DNA from 2 places in the Halorhodospira sp. 9621 genome. Region 1 is predicted to be linked to the other one. Evidence: predicted binding sites of a transcription regulator. Region 1 holds the regulator's gene; the other holds the start of a gene.
The links. Region 1 encodes FliA, which starts transcription of late flagellar genes. Its sites were predicted from a motif close to GCTAAAGTTNNNNNNNNNNCNGCCGATA; they were not measured.
Positions count from the first base shown of each region.

Region 1 (7,065 bases):
GCCCGCGGCATCCGAGCAGGCCGATGCCGAGCGGGAGGACCCCGAGCAGAAAGAGCTCACCTGGGACGACGTGCCCCCGGTGGACCCGGTGGGCCTGGAAGTGGGTTACGGCCTGATCCCGCTGGTCGACCGCAATCAGGGCGGGCAGCTGCTGACCCGGATCAAGGGGGTGCGCAAGAAGCTCTCCCAGGACCTGGGCTTCCTGGTCCAGCCGGTGCACATCCGCGACAACCTCGATCTGGGACCCAACGTCTACCGGGTCAGCATCCACGGCGTACCCGTGGCCGAGGGCGACGTGCAGCCCGGCCGCGAGCTGGCCATCAACCCCGGGACGGTCCACGGCGAGCTCTCCGGGACGCCGACCAAGGATCCGGCCTTCGGTCTCGACGCGGTGTGGATCGAGCCGTCGCAGCACGATTACGCGCAGACCCTGGGCTACACGGTGGTGGACGCCAGCACGGTGATCGCCACCCATCTCTCCCAGGAGGTGCAGCGCAACGCCCATCAGCTCTTCGGCCACGAGGAGGCGCAGAAGCTGCTCGACATGCTCGGCCAGAGCCAGCCCAAGCTGGTCGAGGAGCTGGTGCCCAACACCCTGAGCCTGTCCACGGTGGTCAAGGTGCTGCAGAATCTGCTCGAGGAGGGCGTGCCCATCCGGGACATGCGCTCCATCGTCGAGGCGCTGGCCGAGCACGGGCAGAAGACCAAGGACCCGGGGCAGCTGACTCAGCACGTGCGCGAGGCGCTCAGCCGCATGATCGTCCAGGAGATCGTCGGCATGCAGCGCGAGGTGCCGGTGATCACCCTGGAGCCGCAGCTGGAACAACTCTTGCTTAATTCCGTGCAGGGTGCCGGGGACGGGGGCGGCGGCATCGAGCCCGGGCTGGCCGAGCGCATGCAGCGCTCGATCGCCCAGGCGGCGGAGCGTCAAGAAGCCGCCGGTCAGCCCGCCGTATTGCTGACGTCACCGCCGCTGCGCCACTGGCTGCGGCGGCTGTCCCGCAACGTGGCGTCGGGGCTTTACGTCCTGTCCTACAACGAGGTCCCGGATGACCGGCAGGTGCGCATCATCGCCAACGTCGGTCAGGGGCAGGAGGAATCGGGCAAGCAGGGGTAACGCACCATGCGAATCAAGCGAATCTTCGCCGCCAATACCCGCGAGGCGCTGCGCAAGGTCAAGGAGCAGCACGGCCCGGATGCCGTGGTGATCTCGTCGCGCAATGTCGACGGCGGCGTCGAGGTGATCTCGGCGGTGGACTACGACGAGCGCGCCGTTCAGGCGGCGGCCCGCGCGCAGGATCCGCGGGCCGCCGAGATCCCGCCCCTGGACGGCTCGCCGGGCCCGCGCCCCGGTGAGCCGGACCTGCCCGCCGCCGAGGACGAGCCGTCCGGGCAGGCGGAGCCGGCCGAGGATGAGGCCGGCCGTGCTCGCGAGGCGGCACTGGCCCGCCTGCGCAGTCTGCGCGCCGGTGGTGCGGTGGCCGACGACGCCCTGCCGCAGCGTGAGGGGGGCGGCCCGTCCCGCGGGCGGCCGCGCATCGACACCGGCGCGGCGGAGCGGGCCCGTGCCAACGCGGCCGCCCATCGCAGTTCCGGCCAGGAGCGCAGCGGCGGCGAGCGCCGCGAGCCGCGTATCGATCTGCGCGTCGGCGGCGCCGACGAGGACGCCGAACTGTTCGACGCCCTCAGCCGCGAGCACCAGGAGGTGGAGCGCAAGCGCGCCGAGCAGCCGCGACGCGAGCCGGCCTCCCGGCCGGCGCGTGGTCGGGGCGGGGCGGCCAGCGGCGGCGAGCCCGGTGGCGACCGGGGCCAGGGGCTCGGCGGGGTCGAGCACGCCGCCGCCATGGGGGCCGCCGCCGAGGCGGCCAGCGCCGGCAACCAGGAGGGCCCGTCTACCGGGGGTGGCTCCGGTGCGAGCCGCCGTCGCGTCGAGGAGGAGCCGGCCTTCCAGGAGATGCGCGAGGAGATCCGCACCCTGCGCAGCCTCTTCGAGAACCAGCTCTCGCTGCTCGAGTGGAACCGCATGGGTCACCGCCACCCGGCCCGAGCCACGGTGATCAAACGGCTCACGGATCTCGGCATGGGCACCGAAGTCAGCCGCAAGCTGGCCGATCACATTGGCGGCGACGAGAACCCCGACACCGCCTTCCGCAAGGCGCTGGCCCTGATCGCCCGGCACCTGCCCATCGCCGGCGACGAGATCGTCGACCGCGGCGGGGTCTACGCCCTGGTCGGCCCCACCGGCGTCGGCAAGACCACCACGGTGGCCAAGCTGGCGGCGCGCTACGCCCTGCGCCACGGCCGCGAGCAGGTGGCACTGGTGAGCACCGACAACTACCGGGTCGGCGCCCAGGACCAGCTGCTGACCTACGCCCGCATCCTCGATGTGCCCGTCTACACCGCCACCAACCGCCATGAGCTGCGGACCATCGTCGACGATCTGATGGACCGCGGCCTGGTGCTCATCGACACCGTGGGCATGAGCCAGCGCGACGTGCGTCTGGCCGAGCAGTTCAAGACCCTGGGCAGCGCCGAGGGGCTGGTGAAGACCTACCTGGTGCTCTCAGCGGCCACCCAGATGGCGACGCTGACCGAATCGGTCAGCGCCTTCGCCGGCGCCGAGCCGGTGGGCTGCATCTTCACCAAGGTCGACGAGGCCTCCAGCCTGGGCGGGGCGATGACCTGCGCCCTGCGCACCAAGCTGCCTATCGCCTATCTGGCCGTGGGGCAGCGGGTGCCGGAAGACCTTCAGGCGGCCAGGGGTGATACACTCGTGCACCGGGCGTGTGCGCTGCTGGACGAGCACGTTCAGGAGGCCGACGAGGAAGCCCTGGCATTGGCTCTCGGTGGGGGAGGCGCATGTTCCTGACAGAGCCAGGCCTCGATCAGGCGGCGGGGTTGCGCAGGATGGCGAAAACCAGACCGGTCAAGGTGGTCGCCGTCACCGGCGGCAAAGGCGGGGTCGGCAAGACCAACGTCTCCGTGAATCTGGCCACTGCGCTCAGTCGCATGGGCCAGGAGGTGATGCTCTTCGACGCCGATCTGGGGCTGGCCAACGTCGACGTGGCCCTGGGCCTGTCGCCCAAGCTCAACCTCTCCCACGTGCTCGCCGGCGAGGCGAGCCTCGATGAGGTCCTCGTCGAGGCCCCCGGCGGCTTTACCATCGTGCCCGCCTCTTCGGGCACCCAGCGCATGGCCGAGCTCACCGCCGCCGAGCACGCCGGGCTGATCCGCTGCTTCAGCGAGCTCCAGCGCGAGGTGGATGTGCTGCTCGTCGACACCGCGGCGGGCATCTCCGAGAGCGTGGTCAGCTTCGTGCGCGCCTGCCGCGAACTGGTCATCGTCGCCTGCAATGAGCCCTCGTCGATCACCGATGCCTACGCCCTGATCAAGGTCCTCAACCGCTACGGGGTCGAGCGCTTCCACCTGGTCGCCAACCGCGTGCGCAGCCGCCGCGAGGGGCAGATGCTGCACCAGAAGCTGGCCGTGGCCACCGAGCGCTTCCTCGACCTGAACCTGGACTTCATCGGCGCCATCCCGGAGGATGATCGCCTACGCCGGGCGGTGCAGAAGCAGCAGCCGGTGGTCGAGACCTACCCGAACAGCCCCTCGGCGCGGGCGTTCGGTGATCTGGCGCGGCGAATCGACGCGTGGCCGACCCCCTCGGGGGCCACCGGGAACCTGGAGTTCTTCGTCGAGCGACTGATCGAATACAGCAGCATGGGGGGAGAGGTGACCTGATGAATGGTCACGCGATGTACACCGCGGTGGCACAGCAGGGCGACGAGGATCTGGTCACCCGCCACGCCTCGCTGGTCAAGCGGATCGCCCACCATCTGGCCAGCCGCCTGCCGCCGAGCGTGCAGCTCGAGGACCTGATCCAGGCCGGTATGATCGGCCTGCTCGAGGCGGCGCGCCAGTACGACTCCTCCCAGGGGGCGAGCTTCCAGACCTACGCCGGCATCCGCATCCGCGGCGCCATGCTCGACGAGATGCGCCGGCTCGACTGGACGCCGCGTTCGGTCCACCGCAAGGGCCGCGAGGTGGCCGAAGCCATCCGCAGCATCGAGCACCGGACCGGGCGGGATGCCCGCGACCACGAGGTGGCCGAGGCCCTGGGGATCTCGGTGGCGGAATACCACAATATCCTGCAGGATGTGTCCTCGGCGAAGGTCTTCAGCATCGACCAGGAGGATCCGGGCACCGGCGAGCCCCACGAGCCCGCCGGGCACGACCCCGGCCCCCTGGCCATGCTGCAGGACGAGGCGTTCCAGGGCGAGCTGGCCGAGGCGATCCGGGAGCTGCCCGAGCGCGAGCGCCTGGTCATGGCGCTCTACTACGATGAGGAACTCAACCTGCGTGAGATCGGCGAGGTGCTCGGGGTCTCGGAGTCGCGGGTCAGCCAGATCCACGGCCGGATCATGCTCAAGCTGCGCAACCGTCTCGGGGAGTGGCGGCGCGAGCAGCAGGAACGAACGGCGTAGCACGGCTTTGGCAAGGCCTCGAGATAGGGGGGCAATGTGGCAGCGGACAAGAACATGAAGATCCTCGTTGTGGACGATTTCTCCACGATGAGGCGGATCATCAAGAACCTGTTGCGCGAACTCGGCTACAACAACGTGGTCGAGGCCGACGACGGCAACACGGCGCTGCCCATCCTGCAGAAGGGCGGGATCGACTTTCTGATCACCGACTGGAACATGCCGGGCATGACCGGTCTGGAACTGCTCAAGCACGTCCGTGCCGACGCCAATCTCAAGGACCTGCCCACGCTGATGGTCACCGCCGAGGCCAAGCGCGAGCAGATCATGGAGGCGGCGCAGGCCGGGGTGAACGGCTACATCGTCAAGCCCTTCACCGCGGCGACGCTGCGCGAGAAGATCGACAAGATCTTCGAGCGGGTCCAGGCAGGCGGGGGATGAGCAGCATGCGCCGGGAGCAGGGCAGCAGCGGCGCCGACCTCGAGGCGTACCGCCGCGCCGCGCAGCAGTTACTGGAGCACGTCGACGCCGGGGACAGCGAGGGTGCCCAGACGGTCATCGACGACCTGACCCACCTGCGGGAGACCGAGCTCTTCCGCGAGCTGGGGACGCTGACCCGGGATCTGCACGAGGCGATCAAGGCGTTCAACTACGACGAGCGCCTGGCCGATATCACCTCCCAGGAGATCCCCGATGCCCGCGAGCGCCTGAACTACGTCATCACGATGACCGAGCAGGCCGCCCACCGCACCCTGACGGTGATCGAGGGCAGTGCGCCGCTGGCGCAGGAGCTGGCCGAGGAGGGGGCACGGCTGGCGGAGCGCTGGCAGGCCTTCCAGCGCCGCGAGCTCAATGTCGAGGACTTCCGCGAGCTCTCCCGCGAGCTGGATGGCTTCCTCAACCGGGTCCAGGCAGACAGCCGGCAGATCAGCGATCAGCTCAACGAGGCGTTGATGGCCCAGGACTACCAGGACCTGACCGGGCAGATCATCCGCAAGGTCATCGCCCTGGTCGAGGAGGTCGAGTCGAACCTGGTCCAGCTGGTGCGCATCTCCGGGCAGCGCTTCGAGGAGGAAGGCCAGCAGCCCTCCACCCGGCCGGCCGAGGACGCCGAGGTGGCCAGCGAGCGGATGCGCCGCGGCGAGGGGCCGACCATGCCCGGCAAGGGTGGCGACGACGTGGTCAGCGGGCAGGACGAAGTGGACGATCTTCTGTCGAGCCTGGGGTTTTAGCCCGGGCACCGAGAAGCCCAACAACAGCGGAGGCCGAGCATGGCCATCGACCTCGACGACGACATCGTGCAGGACTTCCTGGTCGAGTCTCGGGAGATCCTCGACCGGCTGGGCGAGCAGCTGGTGGATCTGGAGCAGCACGGCGAGGACCAGGATCTGCTCAATTCGGTCTTCCGCGGCTTCCACACCATCAAGGGGGGCGCCGGGTTCCTCGGGCTCGATCCGCTGGTTGAGGTCTGCCACCGCACCGAGGACGTCTTCAACCTGCTGCGCAATGGCGAGAAGCAGGTCTCGCCGGAGCTGATGGACACCGTCCTGCGCGCGCTCGATGTGGTGGTCGCGCAGTTCGGGCAGATCGAGAACGGCAGCGACCCGGAACCGGCCTCGGCGGAGCTGCTCCAGGAGCTCGACCGGCTCAAGCAGGCGGATGCCGGTGCGCCGCCGGCCGCCGCCGCAGGGGCAGCGCAGGAGCAGCAGCCGGCCTCCCAGCAAGAGCAGACCGGCGACGACAGCGACGCCGAGTTCGATGAGCTGCTCACCGCCCTGGACGACGGCGACGAGGCCGCCACCTCCGGAGGCGGCGACGAGATCACCGACGCTGAGTTCGAGCAGCTGCTCGACGAGCTCCACGGCAAAGGTCAGCACCAGGGCAAGCCGGTGGCCGAGGATCCGGCCGCGGAGGCCGCCGAACCGGCCTCGGGCGGCGGGGACGACGAGATCACCGAGGAGGAGTTCGAGCAGCTGCTCGACAGCCTCTACGGCCCCGGAGCAGCGCCCGGCAAGGACGCGTCGCCGCCGGCGGTCGAAGGCGCGGGCGACGATGCGCAAAGCGCTTCGGCGCCGCCCCCACCCGGCGCGGCCGCGGCTGGCGAGCCGCAGGCGGGCGAGCCGCAGGCGGCCGACGCGCCGGCGGCCCCCCGGGAGCCCGAGCCGGCCGCTGCGGCGGAGTCGACCCCGGCGGCGCCGCAGGCCGATGCCCCCGCCCGCAAGCCGGCCGCCGGCGGCGGCCAGGGTGGTGGGGGCGGTGGTGGTGCCGGTGCCGACAAGGGTGGCACGGGTGCCGATGCCGGGGGTGGCGGCAACAAGGTCGAGGCCTCGGTGCGGGTGGATACCGCCAAGCTCGACGAGATCATGAACCTCGTCGGCGAGCTGGTGCTGGTGCGCAACCGCCTCTCCAACCTGCGCAACGAGCTCGACGACGATCGCCTCGGCCAGGCGGTCAGCGATCTGGAGCTGGTCACCTCCGACCTGCAGTCTTCGGTGATGAAGACGCGCATGCAGCCGATCAAGAAGGTCTTCGGCCGTTTCCCCCGGGTGATCCGCGACCTGGCCCGGCAACTCGACAAGGAGGT
Region 1 is NZ_JAJNRD010000020.1:26,603-33,667, reverse strand. It holds gene flhA (flagellar biosynthesis protein FlhA) at 1-1,117, shown strand, start outside; gene flhF (flagellar biosynthesis protein FlhF) at 1,124-2,869, shown strand; gene LRF89_RS09700 (MinD/ParA family protein) at 2,908-3,741, shown strand; gene LRF89_RS09695 (RNA polymerase sigma factor FliA) at 3,741-4,484, shown strand; gene cheY (chemotaxis response regulator CheY) at 4,539-4,922, shown strand; gene LRF89_RS09685 (protein phosphatase CheZ) at 4,928-5,713, shown strand; gene LRF89_RS09680 (chemotaxis protein CheA) at 5,753-7,065, shown strand, end outside.

Region 2 (7,065 bases), on a different contig from region 1:
CTGCGCGGGCTCGCCGGCGCGGCCTGAGACCCCTCAGGCGTTGATATGGGCGGGGGTTGGCCACAGGCCACCCCGCCCCCGGGTGCTCCCCCACCGCCCCTCATACGACGTGCAACGGCCGCTGTGGGCCGTCGCCACCGCGGTCCGTCCCACCGGAAGAAGCTTTCGGGATCGCCCCCCTTTTTCCGAGACGGATTCAGTGTCGCACCCTCCGATGATTCCCATCGAGCGGTGTTTCCACCGGATATTCGAAAGCCTCCTCAGGCCGCGCCCGCCGGGATTTTCCGGGCGAATATCGATTCAAATCCCCGGTTTTTCGATAAAACCGCTCCAGCGGCTCCCGTGGCCGCCAACAGCGGCGACCGATAAGGATTGGGCAAATCGCCGCACACCCTTCACAAACGGGCAGTTGGCGCGTACTTATACGTTTTTCTGCAGTAGCCGCGCAGGGTGGCGCGGCAAGGCAGCGCACCCCGTGCGGCACCGCGCCCCCGAGCGTTGACCGCCACCCGCCCTTCTTGTTTATCTAACCCTGCGACATTTGGATGGTGCCCGCTCCATCTCCGGTCCGGTTGATTGGGCGGGTGGTTCGGAGGCTAACGCCTTTCATAAAAGGAGTAGCTACTATGAGAGATCGCGACGATTTCGTGGACTTCGACGACCCGAACAGGGTCTGGCCGTCCGGGCTGACCCTGCCGGAGGCGGAAGAGCTGCACAGCTACGTGCTGGACGGCGCGCGCATCTTCTTCGGCATCGCCGTGGTTGCGCACGTGCTGGCTTTCGCCTACTCGCCGTGGCTCGGTTAAGGGAGGATTAACACATGAACCAGGCTCGTATTTGGCTCGTAGTCAAGCCCAGCGTCGGCCTTCCGCTGTTCCTGGGTGTTGTGCTGCTGATCAGCCTGCTGGTGCACGGTGCTATCCTGACGAACACCAGCTGGTACCCCGCCTTCTTCGAGGGCAACGCCGCGGCCGAGATCCCGGCCTCGGAGATTGCCGAGAGCGACGCGCTGGCAACGCGCGAGTCGATGGTGTAAATCCGCCTGCGCGGATAGCAGCCCATTGACGGCTCGACACTGGGGCGGGGTCTGCGGATCTCGCCCCTTTTTCTCGTCAGGACCCCTCCATGACCACGCTAGACATCCTTGAACACCCCGACCCCCGCCTGCGAGAACCATCCGCGCCAGTGGAGACCTTCGACCAGGAACTCCGTGAGCTGGTCGATGACATGATCGAGACCATGCGCGCCGCCTCCGCCATCGGACTGGCAGCCCCGCAGGTGGATATCCGCCGGCGCATTGTCGTCTGTTGCACCGATCCGACACAGACGCCGCGCGTATTCATCAATCCGGAGATCACCGGCAGCAGCCTGCCCGGTTACATCGAGGAGCGTTGCCTCTCGGTCCCCGGTCAGCAAGGCCTGGTGGTGCGCCCCACCCGGGTCAGTGTCCGCGCTCAGGACACCAGCGGTGAGCGGTTCCACTGCAAGCTGGAGAACCTCGAGGCCGTCTGCCTGCACCACGAGGTCGACCACCTGGACGGCACCCTATTCATCGACCGACTCTCTTTCTGGCAACGGCTGCGGATGCGCGCCGGCCGCCTCCTTCGCCGCTAGCAGGCACCACGCAGACGCCATACAGGCGCTATGATTCGGTAGGGAATGGGTGCCCGGACGTAAAAGGGCGCCCGGGCACCCCGCTTGGCTGGTGGAGGCCGGTATGGACCGGCCTACCCCCCGGAGGAGACAGGAGACTAATGCGGACAGACAAAGAAAAACGGGGCATAAGCCCCGTTTTTCTTCACAACCTGCCGCGTCTGGCAGGCTCTCCCGGGAGGAACCTCCCCCACTCCGAGAGAGCGGGAGAGCCTCCTACCTGACCCGGGAGCGGGTGTCAGACCTGCCGCGGGGGCAGAGCGGACACCTCTTCAGCGGACTCGCTCACCGAGCTGACCGCAGCACCGCCGACCCAGTTGAACCGATCAGTGCTGAGCAGGATGAAGTGGATCACCAGGGCCAGCACGGCCAGCCAGGAGAAGATGCCGATCAGGACGCGGCGCGGATCGTAAAGCTTCCAGAGTCTCCACATGGTTCTATCTCCTTAACCAGCAAGCGGCGCGATTTGGGAAACAGCGGCGGTCACGTTGTGAACACCCTCGATGACGGAGCCGTAGCCCTCGGCACCGGGGATCCACGGACGCCAGGCCCAAGCGAGGAAGTGGGCCACGACGGCCACCGCCGTGAAGATCAGGAAGCTCTGCATGAAGATGCTGTGGAACTCCTTAGCTTCCTCATCGCTAAGGCCCGTCAGCGACATGTTATCGGCCATACGTTTCGTCCTCCGTTCAGCGTTTCAGCCGGTACCGCGCTCTACCCCCGCGCGGTAGGGGGTGGTCGCCCACGCTAACGTGGGACTTCCCGTGCAGCCGGCACCTGGGTGCCGACCTTCCTCAAAGCGCTGGGTCGGTACGCTGGGCCCGCCCAGTCTTCGAGGTTCGTTCGTGTGCCGAGCCCTTGCCTATCTGGTCCAGCGCTCGACCTCCACGATGACCTAAACACTAACGCAGGAATGGGGGCGCTGTGTGGTGGCGTATAACCGCACCCCTGTACCCCCTTGTGGAATCCTTTTCCCTCCACTTCAGTTTCCCGCGCAAATGCCGATATGGTGGACATGATGAATCATCGTACCCGGACCCTTGCAATCGTTTTCGCCTGCGCTGCGGCAATTTGCGTAAGCGCCGGGGCTGTCAGTGGGCAGCAGACGCACCGCATGGACCCGCATGGCGCGCAATGGCACGCCTTCGAGGGGCGTTCCGGGTGCCATATGGCCCACGAAATCCCCGGAAAAGGGGTGGCCTTAATCAGCTACCGGCATGACGGTCGACAGTATCTGAGTTTCTTCGCCAATCGCCCTCCCCGGGAAGAAATCGAGGGGGATCTTTATATTGGCGAGCCAGCCTGGGGCGGGGATCGGCGCCGCCATGTCGAGCCGGTGCGTCTGCACCCGGACACGCGGACACTGCGTTTCAGCCGCCGGACGACGCAGTGGCTACTCGACGCCCTGCGCGACGGGCGCGAGCCACAGATCCGCTACGAGGCCGGATACAGCGGGGAGCTGATCGAGATCGGGCTGACCCCGGCCGCCTTCCAGCGGGCGCTCGGCCACTACCGCGAGTGCATCGCCCGTCATGAGCGCGTCGACGCCGGCACCGCCACCCGCGGCCAGGTTATCCCTGGCCGCACCGGCGAACCCATGGCGGACAGTGACGGCCCAACCTGGGAGGGCAACCTCCCGCGCCTGCCGCGCGGGCCGCGCACCGAGGTCTACTTCGCCACGGGCAGCGACGACCTCACCCGCAACGCTCTAGACGAGATCCGGCGGTTCGTCCGCGCCGTCGAGGACAACCCGCACTGGGGCGTGGTGCTATCCATCGGCTATGCGGATACGCGGGGCAGTCCGGAGATCAACGAGCAACTTGCCGAAGCGCGCGCTGCGGCGGTCCGGGACGAGCTAGTGCACCTCGGCCTACCCGAGGACCGGATCGAGATCGAGGCGCGGCTTATCGACGAGGACAACGCTGAACAGGACATCCACGAGCTGGCGAGCAACCGCCGCGTGGAGCTGCGGACGGCCCTCTAGCCACCCGTCTTGTGCTGGCGATGGCAACCGCCGATCCTTATGATCGCCACCATGAGGATCGAACTGCCCGAGCATCTGCCCTTCGCCACCGAGCTTTCGGTGCGCATCACCGACGTCAACTACGGCGGCCACCTGGGCAACGACGCCCTAGTCTCCCTGCTCCACGAGGCCCGGGTGGGTTTTCTGGCCCACTACGGCTTCAGTGAGGGGGACTGTGGCGGAGCCGGTATCGTCATCAGCGAGCTGGAGGTAGCGTACCGGGCCGAGGCTTTCCACGGCGACGCCCTGACCATCGCCGTCGGCGCCGGCACGATCGGACGTAGTAGGGCCGAACTCTTCTACCGCGTCGAGCGCCCGGCAGACGCCAGGGAGGTCGCCCGTGCCCGGACGACCATCGCCTTCTTCGACTACACCGCACGCCGGCCGCGCCGCACCCCGGAGCCCTTCCGCGAGGCCCTCAGCACCTGAGATCCGCGCCGGCGCTCAGCCCTCGCCGCTGGTCAGCAAGACATCGCGCTCGCTCTCGTGGGCGACACGGCGGGCAACGCTGCCGAGCAGGGCACCCTGCCAGCGGGAGAGGCCCCGCGTCCCCATGGCAACCAGATCGACATCCGCCTCCTCGGCGAATTGACGGATCACCGTCGCCGGATCGCCGCCGCGGGCCTCGAAGTGGTCGACGCGATCCCGCACCGGCAACTCGTCCACGAGGCGACCCAGGGCCTCGGCGGTCTGCTGCCGCCCGTCCTGCAGGGCCGCCTGGAGCTCTGTAGCAGCCCCCTCGCCCGCCCCGTAGATCCGCTCCAGCGGTGTCGTATCGTGAACGCCGAGCAGCTGCAGCGCGGCGTCCGGGGCCAGGCGGGCGGCCGCTTCGACAGCGTGTCGCGAGCGTCCGGACCCGTCCACGGCCACCAGAACCCGCTGGTAACCGCCCTGCGGCGGGCGCTTGACCACCAGGATAGGCCCGGCGCGCTCGTGGGCCAGGCGCTCCGCGGTTGCGCCGAGGAACAGATCCCGTACCACGCGCCTCCCGTGGGCACCAATCGTGACCAGATCGGCTCCCCACTCCCGCGCCTCTGCAGCGATCTCAGCCGCACCACGTCCCCACCGGCAACCGACCGACCACGCCGGGTCCGCCCCACCGCCGGCGATGGCACTGAGCTGCTCGTTCATTCGCGCCTCACTGGCCCGCTCCAGCTCACGGGTCGCCTGCTGCGCGCCGCCGCCCTGCTCGCGGAACAGCAGGCGCAAGGTCTCCTCCTCGAGATCGGCCTCGATGACGTGCAGCGCCCGCAGTTCGGCCCCGTGCAAGCGAGCCAGATCCAGACTGCGCTGCGCCGCTGCCTCGGTCCGTTCGCTGAGATCGGTGGCATATAGGATCTTGCGCACGACTCCCCCTCCTAATCGACGTAGCCAGTCAGTTCCGCATAGCCGACCGCGCTCACCGGGCGGCCGGCAGCCTCGCCACGACCGCGCAGCGCACCCTCCCAGTATCGAAACCCGTCGCGCAGCTCCTGATCCGCCAGCACAGGCTCGAGCTCCAGGGTCAACTCCTCCTCCGGGTATTCTAGCCGCCAGCGCGCCGGGTAGGTGGCCTCGCCGTCAGGGCTGGTCCAGTGCTCGAGCACCTCGAGGTGCACGTCGTCTCGAGTGACCACGCGGTGACGACCATCGGCCTCCACCCAGCCGCCCTTGCTTCTCGGATCGATGCTGCCATCTTCCCGGCGCAAGTGATAGAACATCAGTTCGCGGTCATCGTCGAGCTGAATCGAGAACCAGTCCCATCCGGTCTGCTCCTCACTCAGGGTGCTGCTGCCCCACTCCCGATCGATCCAGGCGCTCCCCGAGACCGTGTGCTCGCCGTCGGGCACCGCCAGACGCCCAGCCGCCTGTAGCCGAGGGAGCGTGTAGTAGTAGGAGGCGTTACCGGGGTCGTCGCCCTTGCGGCTGTAGCCGTCCTCGCCCTGGAACACCATCGGCTTGCGCGCCCGCAGATCCAGTTCCAGCTCGACCCCCTCGGCCTCGAGCCGGGTCCGCAACCGGTTCAGCCCCTGGCCTGGCGCACCGCGGACTTCCCAGTCCTCCAACCACACCCGGAACGGGTCGGGTCGGGCCCCAGCCAGGCCGACAGCGCCCCGCGCCAGCCGCTCGAAGTGGTGGAAGGTCTCCCCCTCGGTGTCCGTCACGGCGAAGTGGGCCATCCACAACTGATTGGTCCCCCAGGCCGAACGGCGCGGGGCCAGCTCGGGGGACAGGGCGAAACGGAAGAAGGTGACCTGGAATCCGAAGTGACGACCGTCCTCGTCGAACACATTGCCCGTGATATACCACCATTCGTGACGGTAGTCGGGGTGCGGCCCGTGATCCCGGGGAAAGACCAGCGGCCGCGGCCCCAGGGCCCGGGCGAAGCCCTGCGCATCCTGTTCGCCGGAGAGCGCCCCGGCAACCGTGACCCCCTGCTGCCCGGCTGCGCCGTTTTGCTCCGGCGGATCCGTGCACCCGGCCAGCAGCAAGACCGTGACGACAACCACGCCGCCGCGGAGTAACCTGCCGAGTCGCTCAGCCATCCTCACGCATCGCCTCCCCCGGGGGTACTCTGGCTGCACGGTAGGCGGGATAGAGCCCGGCGAGCAAGGCGGCCACGGTCGCCAGGGCCACGGCCTGTGCCAGCACTGCCGGATCCACCTGGAACTGCAGGCTCCAGCCAAACGCGCGCTGGTTGATCACATCGGTCAGGGCAAGTGCCAGGGCAAGGCCCGGCACGATGGCCAGAACGCCGGCAAACGCACCCAGCAATCCCGTGCGGGCCAGTTCCAGCGTCCAGACCTGCGCCGGCGTCAGTCCCAAGGCACGCAGGACCGCCACCTCGCCACTGCGCTCCAGGGCGAGCGCCAGCAGAGCACCGAAGACGCCGACAGCCGCGACGATGGTGGCCAGCAACTGCAGAACCCGCGTCACCGCGAAGGTGCGGTCGAACACGTCCAACGACAGGCGCCGAATCTCGGCATCGGAGCGGAAGGTGAGCACTCCGGCCTCGTCACCGGTGGCCTCGCGCAGAGCAGCGATCAGGGCGTCGGTGTCGATCCCCGCCCCGGCGTGGACGGCCAGGCCGTCGACGGCATCGTCCTGCCAGTGCTCGTCGTAGAACCCCCGCGCCACGAACACAGCACCCTGACTCGTCGTGTAGTCGTGAACCACGGCGAGCACCGGGAGGTGCCGCTCGCCGGCGGGCGTCCGGATGGCCACCCGATCGCCGACCTCGAGATTGTGGTGGGCAGCGAAGGGCTCGGTGATGTAGGCGCCCTCTCCCCGCTCGAAACGGTCCCAGGCCGCCGGCCCCCGCTCCTTGTACGCCATGCCGGCATCACCAACCGGACCGTGATCAAAGGCACGGAGCTGGATCTCGCCGAACTCGGAGGGAACCCGCAACT
Region 2 is NZ_JAJNRD010000002.1:93,949-101,013, forward strand. It holds gene acnA (aconitate hydratase AcnA) at 1-27, shown strand, start outside; gene pufB (light-harvesting antenna LH1, beta subunit) at 627-806, shown strand; gene LRF89_RS01695 (light-harvesting protein) at 821-1,036, shown strand; gene def (peptide deformylase) at 1,126-1,614, shown strand; gene pufA (light-harvesting antenna LH1, alpha subunit) at 1,892-2,086, opposite strand; gene pufB (light-harvesting antenna LH1, beta subunit) at 2,099-2,326, opposite strand; gene LRF89_RS01715 (MotY family protein) at 2,768-3,637, shown strand; gene LRF89_RS01720 (acyl-CoA thioesterase) at 3,689-4,105, shown strand; gene LRF89_RS01725 (universal stress protein) at 4,121-5,023, opposite strand; gene LRF89_RS01730 (lipocalin-like domain-containing protein) at 5,035-6,201, opposite strand; gene LRF89_RS13450 (ABC transporter permease) at 6,194-7,065, opposite strand, start outside.
Region 2: the regulator FliA is predicted to act here: its motif matches at 2,633-2,660, upstream of LRF89_RS01715 (MotY family protein).